DNA from 2 places in the Nonomuraea sp. H19 genome. Region 1 is predicted to be linked to the other one. Evidence: riboswitches for the same ligand, from Rfam matches in the RefSeq annotation. Region 1 holds a riboswitch; the other holds the start of a gene.

Region 1 (11,625 bases):
TGCCGGCCATGACGGCGCTGGCCGCGTTGGTGCCGTGCGCGGAGGACGGGATGAGGCAGACCTCGCGTCCGGCCTGCCCGTGCGCGCGATGGTAGGCGCGGATGGCGAGCAGCCCGGCGAACTCGCCCTGGGAGCCGGCGTTCGGCTGGATGGAGACCGCGTCGTAGCCGGTGACCTCGGCCAGCCAGCGCTCCAGCGTGCCGATCAGCTCCAGGTAGCCTTCGGTCTGGTCGGCGGGCGCGTACGGGTGGATCGCGGCGAACTCGGGCCAGGTGATCGGCTCCATCTCGGTGCTCGCGTTGAGCTTCATCGTGCAGGAGCCGAGCGGGATCATGGAGCGGTCGAGCGCGATGTCCTTGTCCTGCAGCCTGCGCAGGTAGCGCAGCATCGCGGTCTCGGAGTGGTGGCTGTGGAAGACCGGGTGCGTCAGGTACGCCGACTCGCGCAGCAGCCCGGCGGGCAGCGCGTCCGAGCAGCCCTCGATGTCCACGTCCGTGCCGGACAGGCCGAAGGCCGCCCACACCGCGGCGACCTCGGCGGCGCCGGTCTTCTCGTCGCAGGCGATGGAGACGTGGTCGTCGCCGGCCCGCCAGAGGTTGACGCCCCGCTCGGCGGCCGCGGCGACCACCTCGGCGGCCCGGCCGGGCACCCGGACCAGGACGGTGTCGAAGAACTCGCGGTGCACGACCTCCAGGCCGGCCCGGCGCAGTCCCTCGGCGAGGGCGACAGCGTGCCGGTGCACCCGGTGGGCGATGCGGCGCAGCCCGTCGGGACCGTGGTAGACGGCGTACATGCCGGCGATGACGGCGAGCAGGACCTGCGCGGTGCAGATGTTGCTGGTGGCCTTCTCGCGGCGGATGTGCTGCTCGCGGGTCTGCAGCGCGAGCCGGTAGGCGGGGTCGCCGTCGGCGTCCACGGACACGCCCACGAGACGCCCGGGAAGCTGGCGCTGCAGGCCCTCGCGGACGGACATGTACGCGGCGTGCGGCCCGCCGAACCCGAACGGCACCCCGAAGCGCTGCGAGGACCCGATCGCGATGTCGGCGCCCAGCTCGCCCGGCGCGGCCACGAGCGTCAGGGCCAGCAGGTCAGCGGCGGCCACCACGAGCGCGCCCATCTCGCGGGCCGCGGCGGCCACGGCGCGGAAGTCGCGCACCCGCCCGGAGGCCCCCGGGTACTGGACGAGCACGCCGAAGCACTCGGGCAGCTCGCCGTCCAGCGGGCTTTCCACCAGCGTGATGCCGAGCGGCTCGGCCCTGGTGGCCAGCACGGCCTTGGTCTGGGGCAGGGTGTCGGCGTCGATCACGAACACGCTGCTCTTGGACTTGCCGGCGCGGCGGGCCAGCGTCATGGCCTCGGCGGCGGCGGTGCCCTCGTCGAGCAGGGACGCTCCGGCGACGGGCAGGCCCGTGAGGTCGGAGACGACGGTCTGGAAGTTCAGCAGCGCCTCGAGGCGGCCCTGCGAGATCTCCGGCTGGTACGGCGTGTACGCGGTGTACCAGCCCGGGTTCTCCAGCAGGTTGCGGCGGATGACGGCGGGCGTGATCGTGTCGTGGTAGCCGAGGCCGATCATGGAGGTGAGCACCCGGTTGCGGTCGGCGAGGGAGCGCAGTTCGGCGATCGCCTCGGTCTCGCTCGCCGCGGCGGGCAGCTTGAGCCGGTCCTTGGCCCTGATGGCCTCGGGGACGGCCACTGCCACGAGGTCCGCCACGGACTCGAAGCCGACGGCCTCGAGCATGCGCTGCTGCTCGGACTCCGATGGGCCGATGTGCCTGGACGAGAACGGCGGAGCGGACAGATCGGTCATAGGGAATGCCTCCCGAGGCTATGGAGACCGGCGCCAGGGCGCGGGCGAGTGCCGGATCTCCCCCTCTGTCAGCGCGGGCGTCACCGCGACCTGAGAGCTTCACCCCGGGACAGGGGCTTGCACCGTCGGTGAGGCGCGCCTGGCGGGCGCGCCTGCTTTCCAGAGTTGCCTCGCCCGAGCGGTACAGGATGCCTGAGAGATTCCGGGGAGGGTTGCTCCTTCGGCGCTCCGGACCCGAGGGCCCGGAGACTCTCCCGCACGGGGTCGTCAGCCTTGCTGTCCTAGATTACAACCCTATGCGATACATGCTACGTCGCCGGGCGATTACTACCCTATGCGAAACGTCCAGCACTCCAGGCAACGCCTACGGCGTAGCGCGTCCAGCGATGCGCCGCAGGCCGCGGTTTGCGCGCCTACGGCGTGGCGCGTCCATGCGGTGCACAACAGGCAGCGGCCTGCGCCTACGGCGTGGCGCGTCCAGCGATGCGCCGCAGGCCGCGGTTTGCGCGCCTACGGCGTGGCGCGTCCAGCGGCGCGCACCAGGCAGCGGCGGTTTGCGCGCCTACCCTATGCGTCGCGCGCGTCGCCGCTGGGCGAGTTCGTCAGCGGGGTGGTCGGCCGGGACGGTGTCCTCGACCGCCGCTCTTTCCCCCGGCAGCTCCGCGAGGGATCCCTCGACCTCGCGCCAGACCCGGCCGAGCGCGATGCCGAACACGCCCTGACCGCCCTGGAGCAGATCGATCACCTCGTCGGCCGAGGTGCACTCGTAGACGCTGACGCCGTCGCTCATGAGCGTGATCTGCGCGAGGTCGGCGACCCCGCGATCGCGCAGGTGCTGCACGGCCGTGCGGATCTGCTGCAGCGACACCCCGGTGTCGAGGAGCCGCTTGACGACCTTGAGCACCAGGATGTCGCGGAAGCTGTAGAGCCGCTGGGAGCCCGATCCGTGCGCGGCTCTTATCGTGGGCTCGACCAGCCCCGTGCGCGCCCAGTAGTCAAGCTGCCTGTAGGTGATGCCGGCCGCCGCGCAGGCCGTCGGCCCGCGGTATCCGATGTCGCCCGGCAACGCCGCGGGCTGCTCGTCGAAGAGCAGACCCTGCTCTCCGGCACGCTGCCGCGCGTCCTCACGCCGCACCGGATCTTCCTGGCCGGCCGTCTTTCCCTCGCCGCTGCTGACCGCCACGCGGACCTCCGGCTTTCTCTCATCCCACGGCCTGATCTGGGGGTTCGTAAAGGGCGACCGCAGGTTTCACTTGCACCGTAGGACCGTGACCATGGCGAGTCAACGATCCGGCTCGGCGCGTCGTGAAGCGTAAATGCACCGAAATACCTACCCCGCCCTGCCGAAGTCTTCGGGAGTGATCGTGTCAAGGAACTCCCTGAACTTCTCCACCTCATCCTCCTGGTCGTCCGGGATGACTACGCCGGCCTCCTGGACCACCTCCTCGCTGGCGAAGATGCGCGCTCCCGTGCGCAGCGCGAGCGCGATCGAGTCCGACGGCCGCGCGCTCACCTCCACGCCGTTGGAGAAGACGAGGTCGGCGAAGAAGATGCCGTCGCGCAGCGCGACGATGTTGACCGCCCGCAGGCCGACGCCGAGGGCGCTGAGCACGTCTCGGAAGAGGTCATGGGTGAGCGGCCGGGGCGGTGGCTCCTCCGCCTGGGCCAGGGCGATGGCCGTGGCTTCGGTCATGCCAATCCATATAGGAAGGAACCGCTCCCCGTGTGCCTCCTTGAGCAAGACGATCGGCTGATTTGTGGGCATTTCAACTCGTACGCCCACGACCTCCATCTGCAACACGGGCTGCTCCGTATTCCTGACCGGTCACCCGGCACAGCTATTTGCTCGTCGCTTCTGCTGACTGGCTACTTCAATTCAACGTAACACCCAGCGGGCCTGGATGTGCCCCCGCCTCCCAGCTCGCTACGGTCTCAACGCCCCAACACAGCTCGCACCCCCGTGCGCACAAGGGATGCGTGCAGGTCGAGCAGGAGCGTGGACAACTCTCGGGCGACCTCGTCGGCCTCGCCGATGGCCCCCGGGGCGCGTCGTTTCAGTATGGGGGCGACGGTCTGCTCCACCAGGCCGCACTCGCGCTCGGCCGCGGCCCTGACCGCGCGCAGGTGCCTGGCGTGCAGGCCGAAGCGGGCCAGAGCGCCGACGGTCCGCGCCACCTTGAGCGCCTCCTCGTCGTAGCGCCTGGCCACCGGTTCCAGGAGGCCGTAGTCCTCGAGCTCGGCGAGCGTCTCCTCGTCGATCCCGGCCGCCTCCAGCAGCTCCGCCCGGCTGAGCCTGACCTCCTGCTTGTCCTGCACCGCGCGGGGGCGGCCGAAGCTCTCGGCCATCCTGTCCTTGATCACCCGCAGCGGCAGGTAGTGGTCACGCTGCTCGGTCAGGATGAAGCGCAGTTGCTCCACGTGCAGGTGGGTGAACTTGCGGTAGCCGGAAGGGCTGCGCTCGGGCTCGATCAGCCCCTCGCCCTCCAAAAACCTGATCTTGGAGATGGTCACATCGGGGAACTCGCCCTGGAGCAGCGCGAGCACCTCCCCGATACTCATGTGCGAGCGCGCGGCCTGTGAGGTCATGCGGCCTCCTCTGCCGGCCGCATGACCTCGCACGAAGCCGCGTGCCTTGATCGCTCGCTTCGCTCAATCATGCGCCGGAGTTGCCACGCATCAGGAAGACGAGGCGGAACTTGCCGATCTGCACCTCGTCTCCGGAGTGCAGGGGAACCTCCTCGATCCGCTCCCTGTTGACGTAGGTGCCGTTGAGGCTGCCCACGTCACGCACCGAGAACTGGCCGCCGCGGTGGCGGTAGAACTCGACGTGGCGGCGGGAGACGGTGATGTCGTCCAGGAAGATGTCGCTCTCCGGGTGGCGCCCGGTCGTGGTCAGCTCCTTGTCGAGCCGGAAGCGGCTCCCCTGATTGGGACCCCTGGTCACCGAGAGCAACGCCGTGCCGGGCGGCAGCTGCTCGAGCAGCGCCCTCTCGGCCAGGAGCATGTCGCCTGTCTCAGCCTCGTACGCCTCGATTCCCGCGACCGAGATCGTCGACGTGGTGTCCCCGGAGACCTCGGGTCTGGTCAGCGGTGACCCACAGCGGGAACAGAAACGGGCATCCTCGGGGTTGGCGTGCCCGCACTGCGTGCAGTAGACGCTCGGCATCGATCGGCTCGGCCTCCTACCGCGAAGACGCGGCGACGGTGCTCGGGGCGCGCCTCGCTTCGCTTTTCACGTTTGCGAATGCCGCAACTTACGCTGATCAGCGGCAAAGGTCAACTCGGGGCGCTGGACGGTTGGTTTGGACGCAGACAAAGTTACCGCCGCTTCCGCCCCGTGGTCCATGCCGCCGCGCGTTTATACATTACGATCTTGCGGCGCCGTGCGCGCGCATGAGCCGCAATTCTGCGGCACTTTGCCGGCTGCGGGGCCTGCGTCCGCAGCTTTTCCCACCGTACCGCCACGTTGCGTGATCGGCGGTCAGGACGCGGCCTGCTCGACGATGCGCGCCCAGCGTTCGAGCAGGGCCTGGGCGCTGTCCATGTCGGGGGCCTCGGCCCACAGGTCGGTGACGGGCTCGGCGGCGGCGGGCAGGACCAGCACCCAGCTGCCGTCCTCGCGGGCGACCCGCACGCCGTCAGTGGTGTCGATGCGGTGGCCGTCTGGCTCGGACTCGGCCGTTTCGATGACCGAGCGCATGACGGCGCCCTTGGCCGCCCACGGCGTGGGCACGGTGCGTTTGAGCATCTTGACCTCGGGGATCCTGGCGTCGATCTGGCTGAGCGACAGGCGGGTGCGGGCGACCAGGCCCAGCAGGCGCATGAACGCGGCCAGCCCGTCGATGGCGGGGCTGAACTCCGGCACCACGAACCCGCCGCGCCCATCCGCCGCGAAGATCATGTCGGCGCCCGCCGCGGCCGAGGTGAGGGCGTCGAGGGAGGTGGAGGTCCACTGCACCTGGACGCCGTGGAAGCGGCAGACCTGCTCGGCGACCCTGGTCGCGGTGACCGGAAGCGCCACCTGGCCGCCCCTGCGCTCGGCGGCGACGAGGTCGAGCACGACGAGCAGGGCGCGTTCGTCGTTGATGAGGTGACCCATCTCGTCCACGAGGGCGATGCGCTCGCCGACCGGATCGAAGCGGACGCCGAACGCCGCCCGCGAGGAGCTCACGAGCTCCGACAGGCGCTGCAGGTCGCGGCGGCGCTCGGCCAGCGTCTCGGTGGGCGAGACGTCGTCGAGGCGGGCGTTCACGGTCAGCACCTCCACGCCCACCCGGCCCAGCAGCGTGGGCATGACCAGCGAGGAGGTGCCGCCGGCGCAGTCGACGACGACCTTCATGTCTCTGACGTCGCCCACGCCGACGTGGCGCAGCAACTCCTGGGTGTAGTCCTCGACCGCCCTGGCCGGGTAGGTGAGCTCGGCGATCTCGCCGGGGAAGGCGCGGCGGAACTCCTGGCGGGAGAAGACCCGCTCCAGCTTGCGCTGGGCGGCCGGGGGCAGGTCGGCGCCGCGGTCGTCCATGATGATGATGTCCACGCTCTGCGGGTCCCCGGGCGTGGTGCGCAGCGCGATGCCGCCGGCGGCCGACTCGCGGGCGGTGTGGAAGCGGGCCACCGGCAGCGGGGCGGCCTCCAGGTCGAGCACGTTGATCGCGCCGGCGGTGAGCGCGCCGATGACGGCCCGCTTGAGCGCCCTGGCGGCCAGCGAGCAGTCACGGGAGGTGACGACGTACTCGCCCTTCTTCACGGTGGTGGCGTACGCGCTGGCCAGGCGCACGCACAGCTCGGCTGTGATCTCCACGTTGACCAGGCCGCTGACGCCCCGGGGGCCGAACAGGCTGCGCTGGCCGCGCGACTCCCAGATGACGCTGGTGTTGACGACCGCGCCGGCCTCGATGGTCTTGAAGGGGTAGACCTTGACGCCGCTGGAGACGTACGCCTCGGCCTCGATGACGCATTCGTCGCCGATGACGGCGTTCTCCTCGATGCGGGCGCCGGCCATCACGTCGGTGCTCTTGCCGATCACACAGCCGCGCAGGTGGGCGCCGGGGCCGAGGTAGACGTTGTCGTGGACGACCGCGCGGTGCAGGAAGGCGCCTTCGCGGACGACGACGTTGTTGCCGAGCACGGTGTACTCGCGCAACTCGGCGCCCGCCTCGACCTTGGCGTAGTCGCCGATGAGCAGCGGGCCCTTGAGCACCGCGTCGGGGTCGACCGAGGCCGAGTCGGCGACCCACACGCCGGGCGAGAGCTCGAAGCCGGCGATGTCCAGGCTGACCTTGCCGGACAGGGCGTCGGCCTGGGCCTTGAGATAGCTCTCGTGGGTGCCGACGTCCTCCCAGTAGCCGTCGGCCACGTAGCCGTAGATGGGGGCGCCGCGGTCGAGGAGGGCGGGGAAGACGTCGGCCGACCAGTCGACGGGCTCGCCCGGGGCGACCGCGCTGAGGACCTCGGGCTCCATGACGTAAATGCCGGTGTTGACGGTGTCGGAGAAGACCTGGCCCCAGGTGGGCTTCTCCAGGAAGCGCTGTACGCGGCCGCCCTCGTCGACGATGATGATCCCGAACTCGAGGGGGTTCGGCACGCGCTTCAGGCCGATTGTCACCAGGGCCGCATTTTCCCGGTGAAATCGGATCATGTCGGTTAAGTCGATGTCCGTCAGAGCGTCGCCGGAGATCACCAGGAAACGGTCGTCGCGGAGGCGGTCGGCGGCGTTCGCGACGCTGCCCGCGGTGCCCAGGGGCAGGTCCTCGGTGGCGTACTGGAGGCTCATGCCGAGCTCGTCGCCGTCGCCGAAGTAGTTGCGCACCAGCGCCGCCAGGAACTGGAGGGTGACCACCGTCTCGGTGACGCCGTGCCGCTTGAGCAGGCGCAGCACGTGCTCCATGATCGGGCGGTTGACCACGGGGAGCAGAGGCTTGGGCTGGTTGGCGGTCATCGGACGCAGCCGAGTGCCCTCCCCGCCTGCCATGACGACCGCCTTCACCCGATCACTCCTCTTTGGCCGAGGTTGCGAGTTGGCGCACCTGTATCACATACAGCACCCCCGACCACCAGTACAGACCCGTTCCCCAGAGCGCGAAGGCCCACCCAGCAATTCTGGCTATATCGGCATACCACCCAGTGTGGGACGCAAGGAAGAGGAGAGGGAAGGCGTACATGAGGTTGAACATCGCGGCCTTGCCCAGGAAATGCACCTGGAGTGCCCGGTAGCCGTGTCTGCGGAGGACGGGGATGAAACACGCGACGAACAGTTCGCGGCCCAGGATGACCACGACCAGCCACCAGGGGATGACCTCCCGTAGCAGCAGCGCCAGGATCGTGGCGAACACGTAGAGCTTGTCCGCGGCCGGGTCGATGATCCTGCCGAGCCTGCTGGTCTGGTTGAACGCGCGAGCGATCTTCCCGTCGAGCCAGTCGGTGAACCCGGCAACCGCGAGGACCCCGATGGCCCACCCGTCCGCCTTGGGCCCGAGAACCAGCCAGAGGAACACGGGCACGCCCAGGAGACGCAGGAAGCTCAGCAGGTTAGGAACCGTCCAGATCCGGTCCTCCGCGGAAGTTTCGCTCACGCAGCAGACCCTACTGCGTGGAACTGCGCCGCAGCGGCCCGCCTATCTGCCGCCTTTCCGCCGGTCGGGAGGTGTTGTGGCCGGCGAGCCCGGCGCCGGCCACACGATCGCACCCGGCGCTGTCAACTCCTCAGTGAACGGCGGGGTCTGCGCGCGTGGAACACGAAAGCCGGAGGAGTGTTGCGCCACACCGTCCGCCCGGCCACGACCTCCTCGAAACGCTCGGCCAGCAGCCCGCGGAAGCGCCGGGCGGAGCTGAGCGGGATGGCGTGAATATAGGAGAACGTCGTGAACGCCGCGCCCAAGCCCATCGCCTCCGTCACCGCCTCCAGCAACTCACGCTGCAACTCTTCCGGGAACGCCGCCCACGGCAACCCGCTCACCACCACATCGGCCTGCCTCAGCCCGCGCTCGCCGAGCAGCTCGCCCAGCCGCGCGGCATCGGCGTGCGCCACGTCCACGGTGGGGAAACGTTCGGCGAGCAGCCGTGCCATCAATTCGTTGACCTCCACGGCCAGGTGGTGGCCGCGCCCGGCGAGCCGCTGCTGGATCTCCGTGGTGAAGGCGCCCGTGCCGGGGCCGAGCTCCACCACGGTCGGCTCCCCGCGCTCCGGGATCGGAGCGCAGACCGCGGAGGCCAACCGGCGCGAGCTGGGCGCGAGCGCCCCGATCATGGCGGGGGCGCGCAGGAACTGACCGAGAAAGAGTGCGGTGTCGTTGGACATGTCACGAAATTAGCGGCAAGATCCCCGCGGTTCGCTCCCTCTCTCGGTCGGATCGGCGGCCACAAGGAGGAGACGCAGTCCCCCGCGCGGAGGATCAGCCGTTCATGCTGGCCCGATAGCGTGAGTGTATGCGTTGGCGCGGTGTGCCGCTGGATGTCCTCCTGGCGGGTTCTGGTGTGGCCCTCGACCTGTTGACGACGGCTCAAGCGGGCGACACGAAATACCTGCCCGCGGCGATGAACGTCCCGATGGCGCTGCTGGCGGGCCTGCCCATGGGGCTGGTCCGGCGCTGGCCGGTGGCCGTCACCCTCTACCTGGCCGCCTTCCTGGTGGTCACCGACCAGCTCGGGTCCTTCACCTCCAACACCCTGCAGATCCTCATCTGCGTGGCGCTCGGGGTGGCCGGGCACGGCTCGGGCCTGCGGGCCACCGTGGCGGCCATGGCCGCCACGTTCGCGGCGACCGCGGTCAACATCGCCGACCCCGGCGTCACGCTCAACGCCAACACGTGGATGTACGCCGGCCTGCTGGCGGTCTTCCCCGCCGTGCTGGGGTCCTACCTGCGCAGCTCCGCTGGGCCGCTGGAGGAGCGCGACGTCACCCCCGACGCGCTGCTCGCGGCCGGCGGGGTGGCGATCACCGTGCTCGGCACCTGGACCTCCTGGCACTCCGGCACCCAGCCCGTCTGGGTGGTCGGGCTGCTCGCCGTGGTGGGCGGCCTGTCGCTGGGCATCGCCAGGCGCATGCCCGGGCTGGTCTTCCTGCTGCAGGGCGTGCTGCTGGTCTGCGCCGACATCTACCTGAACGACGCCGTCAACACCTGCGTGATCCTGACGCTCATCGCCATCGGCGTGTTCGCCATGCGGGTGGACTCCTGGCCCTGGACGGTGGCGGCGTACGCGACCGGCTCCCTGCTGACGGCGATCGCCATCGTCGGTGACGACACCGACGTGACGCTGTTCCGCATCGGGGTGCTGATGACGCTGGTGGCCACGCCGATCGCGATCGGCCGCTACCTGGGCATGCGGCAGGCCGCCACGGCCGCGGCGCGGCAGGGCGCCGAGGAGTCGGCCAGGGCGGCGCTCGCCCAGGTCCGGGCCGACCAGCTCGCCGAACGCGAGCGCATCGCCCGCGACGTGCACGACATCGTGGCCCACCACGTCGGCGCCATGGTGCTGCGGGCCAGCGCCGCCCGCTACACCGCGCCCGACGGCCCCGTCGCCGACGCGCTCACCGACATCCGCGAGACCGGCCACCAGGTGCTGCAGGACCTGCGCGATCTGCTGGACCTGCTGCGAGACCCGGACCGCCAGCCCGACCTGCTGGCCAACCCGGCCGACGTGGTACGCGAGTCGGCCGAGCGCATGGCCGCCGCGGGCCTCGTGGTGGACCTCGATCTCGACCCGGCCACCGATCACGCGCCGCTCATCGCCCGCGCCTCGGCCGCCCGCATCGTCCAGGAAGGACTCACGAACGTGCTCAAACACGCAGGCCCCGGCACCTGGGTCAGCGTCGTCGTCGCCCGCGCGGAGGAGGGCCTGTCGGTGGAGATCCGCAACGGCCGCCCACCGGCCCTCATCGAGCGCCTGCCCTCCTCCGGCCGCGGCCTGGCGGGCATGCGCGAACGCGTCCGCGCCCTCGGCGGCACCCTCTCCGCGGGCCCCGACGGCGAGGGCGGCTGGCGGCTGGCGGCGAGCCTGCCGGCCAGGAGCGCCGCATGATCCGTGTGCTGGTGGCCGACGACCAGGCGCTAGTCCGCGCGGGCGTGCGCATGCTGCTGCAGGCCGCGGGCGACATGGAGGTCGTGGGCGAGGCCGAGGACGGCGCCGAGGCGGTGCGCCTGGCCGAGCGCCACCTTCCCGACGTGGTCCTCATGGACCTGCGCATGCCCAGGGTCGACGGCCTGGAGGCGATCAAACGCGTGCTCGCCGCCCGGCCTGGGACCAGGATCGTGGTGCTGACCACGTTCGCCGAGGACGCCAACGTCCACGCCGCCCTGCGTGCCGGCGCGGTCGGCTTCCTGGTCAAGGACGACGAGCCGGAACGCATGGTGGACGCCGTGCGCCGGGCGGCGGCCGGCGAGCAGCTGCTGGCGCCGTCGGTGCTGCGCAGGGTCGTGGAGCGGTTCCTCGCAGCCGAGGAGCAGGCCGCGGCACCCCCGCCGGCCGGACTGACCGAGCGCGAGCTGGAGGTCCTCTCGCTGGTCGGCACCGGCCTGTCCAACGCCGAGATCGCCGAGGAGCTGCACATCGGCGTCACCACGGTCAAGACCCACATCGCCGCCGCCATGGACAAGCTGGGCCTGCGCAACCGGATCCAGGCCGCCGTCGTCGCCCACCGCGCCGGCCTCGTGGACGCGTCCTTCCGCCCGGTACGCCCGCAGCGCGGCCATCCGCCGGTCGGGTAAACCGCGGGGCGGACCGGCGGTCATCCCGCAGGCTGACGACCGGCCACCGTCCGCCTCGTCACGATGTGGTTCCTCGCCACCTTCGAGGAAAGGACCCGATCATGGACACCGCGG
Region 2 (10,081 bases), on a different contig from region 1:
CCCGTGTCGACGATGTTGAACTGGAACCAATTTTCCATGGGCCTAGAACTGATGGTACGAGCCGCGAAGCCCCATACGTCGCGTGGCGGGAAGTCTGCCGTCTATGGGTCGGTCTGGCAGATGGTAAAGCGTCAGGACTCGTGACGGCTTCCGTGGGGCCGTCATGACAGGAACGCCCGCAGCAGGGCGGCCGTCCCCTCCAGGTGCTCGGTCACGGCCTGCCGCGCCGCGTCGGGGTCGCGCGAGAGTATGGCGTCCACGATGGCCTGGTGCTGCCCGGCGGCGTGGTCCAGGTTGACCTGGAGCATCGGGATCGCGTTCAGCAGGTCGCTCACCCGCGAGCGGGCGTCCGCGCACGTCGTGGCCAGCAGGGTGGAGCCGGTCAGCTCGGCGATGGACAGGTGGAAGGCCGTGTCGAGGCGGCGGTAGTCCTCCAGGGGCGCCTGGTTGAGGTCCGAAAGCCGGCGGACGAGCACGGCCCGCTTGTCCTCCGTGAGCTCGGACATGGCCAGCACCTGGGCCGCCCCGCACTCCACCGCCAGCCGGAACGTGAGCGCGTCGGACAGATCGTCCATGCCCATCGCCGCCACGACCTGCCGCAGCTCCCCCGCGCCCGGTTCGGGGGGCTCGTAGATGACGAAGGCACCTCCGTAGCGGCCCCGCCGTACGTCGAGGTAGCCCGCGTCCGACAGGGCGCGGATCGCCTCGCGCAGGGTGACCCTGCTGATGCCGAGCCGAACGGCGAGCTCCCGCTCCGGAGGGAGCTTGTCACCCGGCGCCACCACGCCCAGCTTGATGGCCTGGAGCAGCCGCTCCACGGTCTCCTCGAAGGCGTTGCCCGCCCGCACCGGGCGCAACACCGTCATCAAACGCGCCGACTCGTCCAACATGTCCTCAGGTCTTGACAAGGGATCCCGCCATGCACCTCAATGGTCTAAGACTAGCCCAATCAACGGGAAAGCGCCTCTGTCCAGATCGGAGCGACGTCACGTGAGCGAAGGGTTCCTGTCCGTCGGCGAACTACGCGACGAGGTGACAGCCGGCCGCGTCGACACCGTCCTGCTCGCGATCGCCGACATGCAGGGCAGGTTGCAGGGCAAGAGGCTGTCGGCGCGCTATTTTCTCGACGAGGTGGTGGGGCACGGCTCCGAGGGCTGCAACTACCTGCTGGCCGTGGACGTGGACATGAACACCGTCTCCGGCTACGCGATGTCGTCCTGGGATCGCGGGTACGGCGACTTCGTGATGAAGCCGGACCTCGGGACGCTGCGCCGGGTGCCCTGGCAGGAGGGGACCGCGATGCTGATGGCGGACCTGGTTTGGGAGGGCGGCGGCGACGTGACCGCCTCGCCCCGCCAGATCCTGCGCAGGCAGCTCGCCCGCCTGGCCGAGCGCGGATTGACCGCGTACGTGGGCACCGAGCTGGAGTTCATCCTCTACGAGGACAGCTACGAGGACGCGTGGAAGCGCGGCTATCGCGACATGTCGCCCGCGAACCTCTACAACGTCGACTACTCCCTCCTCGGCACCGCCCGCGTCGAGCCGCTCCTGCGCCGCATCAGGCGCGGCATGGAGGGCGCCGGCATGTACGTCGAGTCCGCCAAGGGCGAGTGCAACCTGGGCCAGCACGAGATCGCCTTCCGCTACGACGAGGCGCTCAAGAGCTGCGACAACCACTCCATCTACAAGAACGGCGCCAAGGAGATCGCTGCCCAGGAAGGCAAGTCGATCACCTTCATGGCCAAGCCCAACCACCGCGAGGGCAACTCCTGTCACATCCACATCTCCCTCCGCAGCCAGGACGGAGATCCGGTGATGGCCGGCGAAGGGCCGCACGGGCTCTCGCCGCTCGGCGCCCGCTTCATCGCCGGACAGCTCGCCTGCCTGCGCGAGCTCACCATGCTGTACGCCCCCAACATCAACTCCTACAAGCGCTACGTCCCCGGCAGCTTCGCCCCCACGGCCGTCAAGTGGGGCGTCGACAACCGCACCTGCTCGCTCCGGCTCGTCGGCCACGGCCACTCGCTGCGCGTGGAGAACCGGGTGCCGGGCGGCGACGTCAACCCTTACCTGGCGGTGGCGGCGCTGGTCGCGGCCGGGCTGCACGGGATCGACAACGAGCTGCCGCTGGAGGAGGCGTACGAGGGCAACGCCTACGCCTCGGGCGCCGAGACGGTGCCGCACACGTTGCGCGACGCCCTCGCCCTGTTCGAGGGGTCGAAGCTGGCGTGTGAGTCGTTCGGCGAGGACGTGGTCGAGCACTACGCCAACAACGCGCGGGTGGAGCTGACCGCCTTCGACGCGGCGGTGACGGACTGGGAGCTGTTCCGTGGTTTCGAGCGGATGTGAAGGGACGCATGAAGATCGTTAATCCGGCGACGGAGGACGTGCTCGCCGAGGTCGAGTTCGCCGACGCGGCCGAGGTCGACCGGGCTGTGGAGCGTGCCAGGAAGGCGTACGCGGGGTGGCGGGACGTGGCGCCGGGCGACCGGGCGCGGCTGCTGCGGCGCTTCGCCGACCTGGTGGGCGAGCACGGCGAGGAGCTGGCGCGGCTGGAGCTGGCCAACGCCGGGCACCCGATCGGGAGCGCCCGCTGGGAGGCCGGCAGCGTACGCGACGTGCTGCACTTCTACGCCGCCGCCCCCGAGCGCAACCACGGCAAGCAGATTCCGGTGCCGGGCGGCGTGGACGTCACGTTCCAGGAGCCGCTGGGCGTCGTGGGCGTCATCGTGCCGTGGAACTTCCCCATGCTGATCATGTCCTGGGGCGTCGCCCCCGCGCTCGCGGCCGGCAACACGGTGATCGTGAAGCCGGCCGAATGGACTCCGCTGACCGCGCTGAGGCTGGCCGAGCTGGCCTTGGCGGCGGGCCTCCCCGAGGGGGTGCTCCAGGTTCTGCCTGGGGCAGGGGAGGTCGCGGGGGCCAGGCTGGTGGAGCACCCGGACGTGGCCAAGATCGTGTTCACCGGCTCGACCGAGGTGGGCAAGGAGATCGCCGCCAAGGCCGCCGCCCACGTGAAGCGGGTGACGCTGGAGCTGGGCGGCAAATCCGCGAATATCGTCTTCGCGGATGCGGACCTCGAAAAGGCGGCGAAAACCGCGCCTTATGCCGTCTTCGACAACGCGGGCCAGGACTGCTGCGCCCGGTCCAGGCTGCTCGTCCAGGCCGACGTGTACGACGCGTTCATGGCGCTGCTCACCCCGGCCGTACAGGGCGTCAAAGTCGGCGACCCGCTCGACGAGAGCACCGAGATGGGGCCGCTGATCAGCGCCGAGCATCTCGACCGGGTTCGCGGCTTCGTCGCGGACGGCACCCCCTACCTGCAGGGATCCTGCCCGCAGGGCAAGGGCTACTGGTTCCCGCCGACCGTGCTGACCCCGGACGTCACCGACCGGGCGTTCACCGAGGAGATCTTCGGGCCCGTCGTGTCGGTCGTGCCGTTCCGGGACGAGGCGGAGGCCGTACGGATCGCCAACGACACCCCCTACGGGCTGAGCGGCTCCATCTGGACCCGCGACGTGGGACGAGCGTTGCGCGTGGCCAGGGCGGTCGAAGCGGGCGCGCTGTCGGTGAACTCGCACTCGTCGGTCCGCTACTGGACCCCGTTCGGCGGCTTCAAGCAGTCCGGCCTCGGCAGGGAGCTCGGCCCGGACGCCCTGGCGGCGTTCACCGAGACCAAGAACGTCTTCATTTCGTGGGAGTGAACCCGACGCAGTGAGCGGAGTGGAGGCCCGACGAAGGAGGGACTCCGCGAAGCGAATGAGGAGCGGTGAACGACCAAATGAGCAGGGAGTGAACCCGGCGCAGTGAGCAAAGCGAATAATGAGCAGGGAGTGAGATCAGTGCAGCGGTTGCAGGATCGGGTGGCCGTCATCACCGGCGCGGGCAGCGGCATCGGGCTGGCCACGGCCCGCAGGTTCGCCGAGGAAGGCGCCAGGGTCGTCTGCGTGGACGTCGACGAGGAGGCGGGCAAGAAGGCCGCGGCCGAGGTCGGCGGCCTTTTCGTCAAGGCCGACGTGACCAGCGAGGACGACGTCGTGCGGATGTACGAGACGGCGCACGCGACGTACGGCAGCGTGGACATCGCCTTCAACAACGCCGGCATCTCGCCGCCCGACGACGACTCGATCCTGGAGACCGGCATCGACGCCTGGCGCCGCGTCCAGGAGGTCAACCTGACCAGCGTCTACCTGTGCTGCAAGCACGCGATCCCGTACATGCGGCGGCAGGGCAAGGGCTCGATCATCAACACCGCCTCGTTCGTGGCCGTCATGGGGTCGGCGACGTCGCAGATCTCCTACACCGCCTCCAAGGGCGGCGTGCTGGCGATGTCCCGCGAGCTCGGCGTGCAGTTCGCCAGGGAGGGCATCCGGGTCAACGCCCTGTGCCCCGGGCCGGTGAACACGCCGCTGCTGCAGGAGCTGTTCGCCAAGGACCCGGAGCGGGCGCAGCGGCGGCTGGTGCACGTTCCCGTGGGGCGCTTCGCCGAGGCCACGGAGATCGCGGCCGCGGTGGCGTTCCTGGCCAGCGACGACGCGTCGTTCATCACGGCCAGCGAGTTCCTGGTGGACGGCGGCATTTCCGGCGCCTACGTGACGCCGCTCTAGGAGGGGTCGTGCGTCCTGTCATCGGCATCACGTCCTACGTCGAGCCCGCGAAGTTCACGGTGTGGACCGACATGACCGTCGCGCTCCTGCCGTACATGTACGTGGAGCAGGTCGTACGCGCCGGCGGGCAGCCCGTCGTCCTGCCGCCGGCCGGCGATCCCGCGCAGGTCGTGAGCCGCCTGGACGGGCTGATCCTGGCCGGGGGCGGCGACATCGACCCGGCCAGGTACGGCACGACACCGGAGGAAAAGACCAGCTATATCCGCAAATTTCGGGACGAGGCGGAGTTCGCCGTGATCAGCGCCGCCCTCGACGCCGAGCTGCCGTTCCTGGGCATCTGCCGCGGCCTCCAGGTGCTGAACGTCACCCTCGGCGGCACCCTCCACCAGCACCTCCCCGACGTGGTCGGGCACACGGGCCACTCCCCCGCGCCCGGCCGTTTCGGCCCGCTGCCCATCACCCCCGCCCCCGGCACCCGGCTGGCCAAGGCCCTGGGCACGGAGCCGGTGACCGTCCCGCACTACCACCATCAGGCCATCGACCGCCTCGCCCCCGGCCTCACCGTCACCGCCACGGCCGAGGACGGCACGATCGAAGCGGTCGAGCTGGACTCGGGCCCGTTCACGGTCGCCGTGCAGTGGCATCCGGAGGCGGCCGACGACTGCGCGACCTTCGAGGCGCTGGTGGCGGCCTGCTGACCGGCTCAGTGCCGGTGCTCCTCAGCGCAGCCCCGTGAAGAACGCGCGGACGTCGGCGACGAACGCCTCCGGCTGTTCCAGGGCGGCGAACGTGCCGCCCTGGTCGTGCTCCACCCAGCCGACGATGTTGTTGTCGCGCTCGGCGAAGCGCCGGATCGGCCGCAGGATGTCCTTGGGGAAAACCGAGATCGACGTGGGCACCGTGGCCGGCTTGAGCTCCCACTCGACGCTGGTGTCCTGGTCGGTGTCCGGCGTCTCGACGAACGACCGGGCGGCCGAGCCGGCGGTGTTGGTCAGCCAGTAGAGCATGACCGTGGTCAGCAGCCGGTCGGTGTCGATGCCGGCGTCGCTCCACTCGTGGTAGACGCCGGCGAACCAGGCCAGCAGCGCGACCGGCGAATCGGCCATGCCGTAGGCGAAGGTCTGCGGCCGGGCCGACTGGATGAGCTTGTAGCCGTACTGCTCGGTCAGGTAGCGCTCGCGGAAGGCCAGGCGTTCCTGCTCCACCTCGCTCAGGTCGTCGAACTCGCCGGGCGCGCCGATGGGGAAGCAGATGATGCCGTTGCCGTGCATGCCGGCGACGCGTTCCGGAGCCAGCACGCCGACCTCTCGCGAGATCCAGGTGCCCCAGTCACCGCCCTGAACGCCGAAACGCTCGTAGCCGAGCCGGGTCATGAGCTCCAGCCAGGCTCTGGCGATGCGGGTGGAGCCCCATCCGATCTCATGGGTGGGACCGGACAGCCCATAGCCGGGCAGGGACGGGATGACCAGGTGGAAGTCCCGGCTGAGCGGCTCGATCACGTCGAGGTACTCCACGGGGGAGCGGGGCCAGCCGTGGGTGATCAGCAGGGGCAGGGCATCGGGGTTCGCGGACCGGATGTGGAGGAAGTGGACCCGCTGCCCGTCGATCTCGGTGACGAACTGGTCATGCCGGTTCAGCTCGGCCTGGGCGCCGGCCCAGTCATAGCCGGTACGCCAGTACGCGACCAGCTCCTTGAGGTGGCCGAGCGGAACGCCATATCCCCAGCCCAGACCGGGGACCTCGTCCGGCCAGCGCACCCGGTCGAGCCGCGCGTGCAGATCGTCCAGATCGGCTTGGGCGGTTTCGAGGCGGAAAGGCCGGATGTCGTGCAAGGTCACATGATCTCCTTCGAGCGTATCGTACGTCGTACCGTACAGCATACGGTTCGTGCCACGCAAGCCGGCCACTCGACATGCTGGTGAAAAGCCGCGGATGCCTTCTCGGGCACCCGCGGCCGTTACGCGACCGGCTTCAGCACGTCGTCGAAGAAGACGACGTCCTTGCCGTACTTCTCCTCGACCCTGCGGCGCAGGTCATCGCTCGTCAGCCAGGAGGTCACCTCCACCCGGTTCCGCGTCACGCTGGAAGACGCCGTGATGAGGCCGCCGCTGCCCATCTCGCCCTCCACCTGCCGCTGGATCTCGTGCAGCTCGGCCTGGCTGCGCTGCGCGCCGCTCACGCACAACGCGCCGCCCCACACCCCCCGGATCCACTTCTCACGACCCGCCAGGTCGCCGGTGAACTTGAGATTCAGGACCAGGCGCTTCGGATCGTTGCCCTGCTTCTCCGTCTCCCTGGGAGTCAGGAGCGGGTCCAGGTAGCTCTGGTCGAGCCACGCTCCCGCGAACTCCTCGGCCGTCCCGGCCAGCGACATCGCCTTCTCCAGGGTCTCCTGCGTCGCCCTGGCCGGATCGACGGGCCGCCAGCCGCCCGCGGGCTTGGGGCACGGGCTCGCGAACCCGCCCTCCCCCGCCGGATCCTCCCTGGCCCGCACCGGCTCTCCCGGCGGCTCCGTCAGGGTCAGCCGGGCGCCGTCCCAGGTGCCGACCACCCGGTACGAGCCCCACTTCACGCCGGCCAGCGACTCATGCTTCACCTTGCTCCAGTCCCAGCCCATGACGTCGGGACCACCGCACTGGGGCGGGTTCGACTCCGCGACCATCGTGCATAACTGGGGCCCGTGCCCGCCGCCTTCGAGCACCGTCAGACTGGCCTCGTAGCGAGGCGGTGGCGCGGGAGCCGCGGCCTCCTGGGCGCCGCAGGACGTGACTGTCAGGGCGGCCGCGAGGCCCAGAGCCGCCGTTCGCCGATTCATACCTCTATCGACGTCACCGTCCCCCGGACGGTTCAGGACAGACCGGTACGCGACAACACCCCCGTCACGGCACTAGGCTGACGGACATCACCGACGAAACCGTGCGGGAGAGCACCCTGACAGCCGGTCAGGGTCCCTGAAGGAGCAAGCCCTCCCCGCGAACCTCTCAAGGCAAAGGACCGCACGGACGAGGTGTCCTCTGGAAAGCAGGCCTGCTGGGGCCTCGCCGAAGGTGAAAGTCCGGTAAAACCCGGGCGAAGCTCTCAGGCATCAATGACAGAGGGGGAGGATGCTGGCATCCGATCCTGTCCTGAGGTGCGCAAAATGTCCCGACCGACACCGCTACGAGACGTTCACGAGAGCCTCGGCGCCACGCTCACCGACTTCGCGGGGTGGCTCATGCCCCTCCGGTACGGAAGCGAGTCCGCGGAGCACAACGCCGTTCGCGAGGCGGCCGGGCTGTTCGACCTCTCCCACATGGGCGAGATCTTCGTAACAGGGCCGCAGGCCGGGCAGGCGCTGGACTACGCGCTGGTCGGCCACCTGTCGGCGGTGGCGCCCGGGCGGGCCAGATACACCATGATCGTCAATGAGCGGGGCGGGGTGCTCGACGACCTCATCGTGTACCGGCTCGGCGACGAGGAATTCATGGTCGTGGCAAACGCCTCAAACTACGAAAAAGTCGCGAATGAGCTGACGATTCGCGCGAAGGCGTACGACGCGGTGGTCGAAGACCGCTCCGACCAGTACGCCCTGATCGCCGTACAGGGGCCCCGTTCCCAGGAGATCCTCGCCACGCTCACCGACGCCGACCTCGGCGGGCTCAAGTACTACGCGGGCCTGCCCGGCCTGGTGGACGGGCGGGAGGCGCTCATCGCCCGTACCGGCTACACCGGCGAGGACGGGTTCGAGCTCTTCGTCGCCAACCAGGACGCGGTGCCCCTCTGGCACGCGCTCATGGCCGCGGGCGAGCCGTACGGACTCAAGCCCGCGGGCCTGTCCAGCCGGGACACGCTCAGGCTGGAGGCGGGTATGCCGCTGTACGGCAACGAGCTCACCGCCGAGCTCACCCCGTTCGACGCGGGGCTCGGCAAAGTGGTGAAATTCGACAAGCCCGGCGACTTCGTCGGCAGGTCGGCGCTCGAGGCGGTCAAGGACGATCCGCCCCGGCGCCGCCTCGTCGGCCTGGTCGCACGGGGCCGCCGGGTGCCGCGACATGGTTACCCGGTCACCAAAGACGGCGTCGTCGTCGGCGAGGTCACCAGCGGTGCGCCTTCCCAGACTCTGGGCAAGCCCATCGCGATGGCCTACGTGGACACCGGGGCCGAAAAAAGCCTGGCCGTGGACATCCGGGGCAGCCAAGAACCTATGGACCTGGTCGAGCTGCCCTTTTACAGGAGGAAGAAGTGAGCAACATCCCTGACGACCTGAGCTACACCAAGGAGCACGAGTGGGTGGCCGGGGTCGACGACGGGCTGACCGTGACCGTCGGCATCACGGCCTATGCCGCCGACGCGCTTGGTGATGTCGTCTATGTGCAGCTCCCCGATGTCGGTTCGGTCGTCGAGGCCGGCGACTCGGTCGGGGAAGTGGAGTCGACCAAGTCCGTGAGCGAGATCTACACGCCGGTCGGCGGCGAGATCGTCGAGGTGAACCAGGCCGTCGCGGACGACCCGTCGCTCGCCAACAGCGACCCGTACGGCGAGGGCTGGATGTTCCGCGTCCGTATGGAGGGCGACCCGGAGGACCTGCTGTCCGCCGAGGAGTACACGGCGCTCACCTCGGGTGAGTCCTGATCTAATTTCGCCGGGGCCCTCACCGGGGCCCCGGCCCTGCCTGAAGGGCGCACATCAATGGCGATCAGCGTCTTCGACCTCTTCAAAATAGGCATCGGCCCCTCCAGCTCCCACACCGGCGGCCCGATGGCGGCCGCGCACAAGTTCGCCCGCGGCCTGCACGACGACGGCCTCCTGCCGCGCGTCGCCCGCGTCGAGGCGATCCTGTACGGTTCCCTGGGCCTGACTGGCAAGGGCCACGGCAGCGACAAGGCCGTCCTGCTGGGCCTTTCGGGCGAGAAGCCCGAGCTGGTGGACGTCGACACGATCGAGGACCGCCTGGCCGCCATGCGCGCCTCGGGCACGGTCAAGCTGTACGGCACGCGCGAGATCCCCTTCGTCGTGGGCGAGGACCTCGTCTTCGAACGCAAGATCTCGCTCCCCGAGCACCCGAACGGCATGCGCTTCACCGCGTACACCTCGGACGGCGAGAAGCTCAGAGAGAAGGTCTACTTCTCGGTCGGCGGCGGCTTCGTGGTGGACGAGCAGGCCACCGGTGCCGACCGCATCAAGCCGGACGACACCGTGCTCCCCTACCCCTTCACCACCGGGGAGGAGCTGCTCAAGCACTGCTCCAACACGGGCCTGTCGATCTCCGCCCTCATGCTGGAGAACGAGAAGGCCTTCGGGCGCACCGAGGAGGAGATCCGCGCGGGCATCCTCAACCTGTGGCGCGTCATGTCGGAGTGCGTGCGCCGCGGCATCGCCAAGGAAGGCGTACTGCCCGGTGGCCTCAAGGTCAAGCGCCGCGCCAACCAGCTCCACCGCCGCCTGCAGTCGGAGCCGGCGGAGAAGGACCCGCTGCAGGCCATGGACTGGGTGGC

The links. Region 1 has a riboswitch for glycine ahead of gcvP (aminomethyl-transferring glycine dehydrogenase). Riboswitches for the same ligand answer to the same signal wherever they lie in the genome.
Region 2: linked by a shared signal. The riboswitch ahead of gcvT (glycine cleavage system aminomethyltransferase GcvT) and the one ahead of gcvP (aminomethyl-transferring glycine dehydrogenase) in region 1 are both predicted to bind glycine.

Annotation. Positions count from the first base shown of each region.
Region 1 is NZ_JBQHCV010000022.1:66,000-77,624, reverse strand. It holds gene gcvP (aminomethyl-transferring glycine dehydrogenase) at 1-1,807, opposite strand, end outside; glycine riboswitch at 1,863-1,976, opposite strand; glycine riboswitch at 1,977-2,074, opposite strand; gene ACTMTI_RS38860 (MerR family transcriptional regulator) at 2,370-2,990, opposite strand; gene ACTMTI_RS38855 (bifunctional nuclease family protein) at 3,138-3,608, opposite strand; gene ftsR (transcriptional regulator FtsR) at 3,740-4,393, opposite strand; gene ACTMTI_RS38845 (FHA domain-containing protein) at 4,461-4,973, opposite strand; gene ACTMTI_RS38840 (sugar phosphate nucleotidyltransferase) at 5,289-7,793, opposite strand; gene ACTMTI_RS38835 (CDP-alcohol phosphatidyltransferase family protein) at 7,798-8,379, opposite strand; gene ACTMTI_RS38830 (class I SAM-dependent methyltransferase) at 8,502-9,104, opposite strand; gene ACTMTI_RS38825 (sensor histidine kinase) at 9,233-10,825, shown strand; gene ACTMTI_RS38820 (response regulator) at 10,822-11,511, shown strand; gene ACTMTI_RS38815 (hypothetical protein) at 11,613-11,625, shown strand, end outside.
Region 2 is NZ_JBQHCV010000004.1:325,804-335,884, reverse strand. It holds gene ACTMTI_RS10920 (hypothetical protein) at 1-38, opposite strand, end outside; gene ACTMTI_RS10915 (FadR/GntR family transcriptional regulator) at 162-866, opposite strand; gene ACTMTI_RS10910 (glutamine synthetase family protein) at 991-2,349, shown strand; gene ACTMTI_RS10905 (aldehyde dehydrogenase family protein) at 2,358-3,704, shown strand; gene ACTMTI_RS10900 (3-oxoacyl-ACP reductase) at 3,843-4,607, shown strand; gene ACTMTI_RS10895 (gamma-glutamyl-gamma-aminobutyrate hydrolase family protein) at 4,616-5,305, shown strand; gene ACTMTI_RS10890 (epoxide hydrolase family protein) at 5,327-6,445, opposite strand; gene ACTMTI_RS10885 (hypothetical protein) at 6,565-7,422, opposite strand; glycine riboswitch at 7,517-7,614, shown strand; glycine riboswitch at 7,615-7,712, shown strand; gene gcvT (glycine cleavage system aminomethyltransferase GcvT) at 7,747-8,832, shown strand; gene gcvH (glycine cleavage system protein GcvH) at 8,829-9,218, shown strand; gene ACTMTI_RS10870 (L-serine ammonia-lyase) at 9,276-10,081, shown strand, end outside.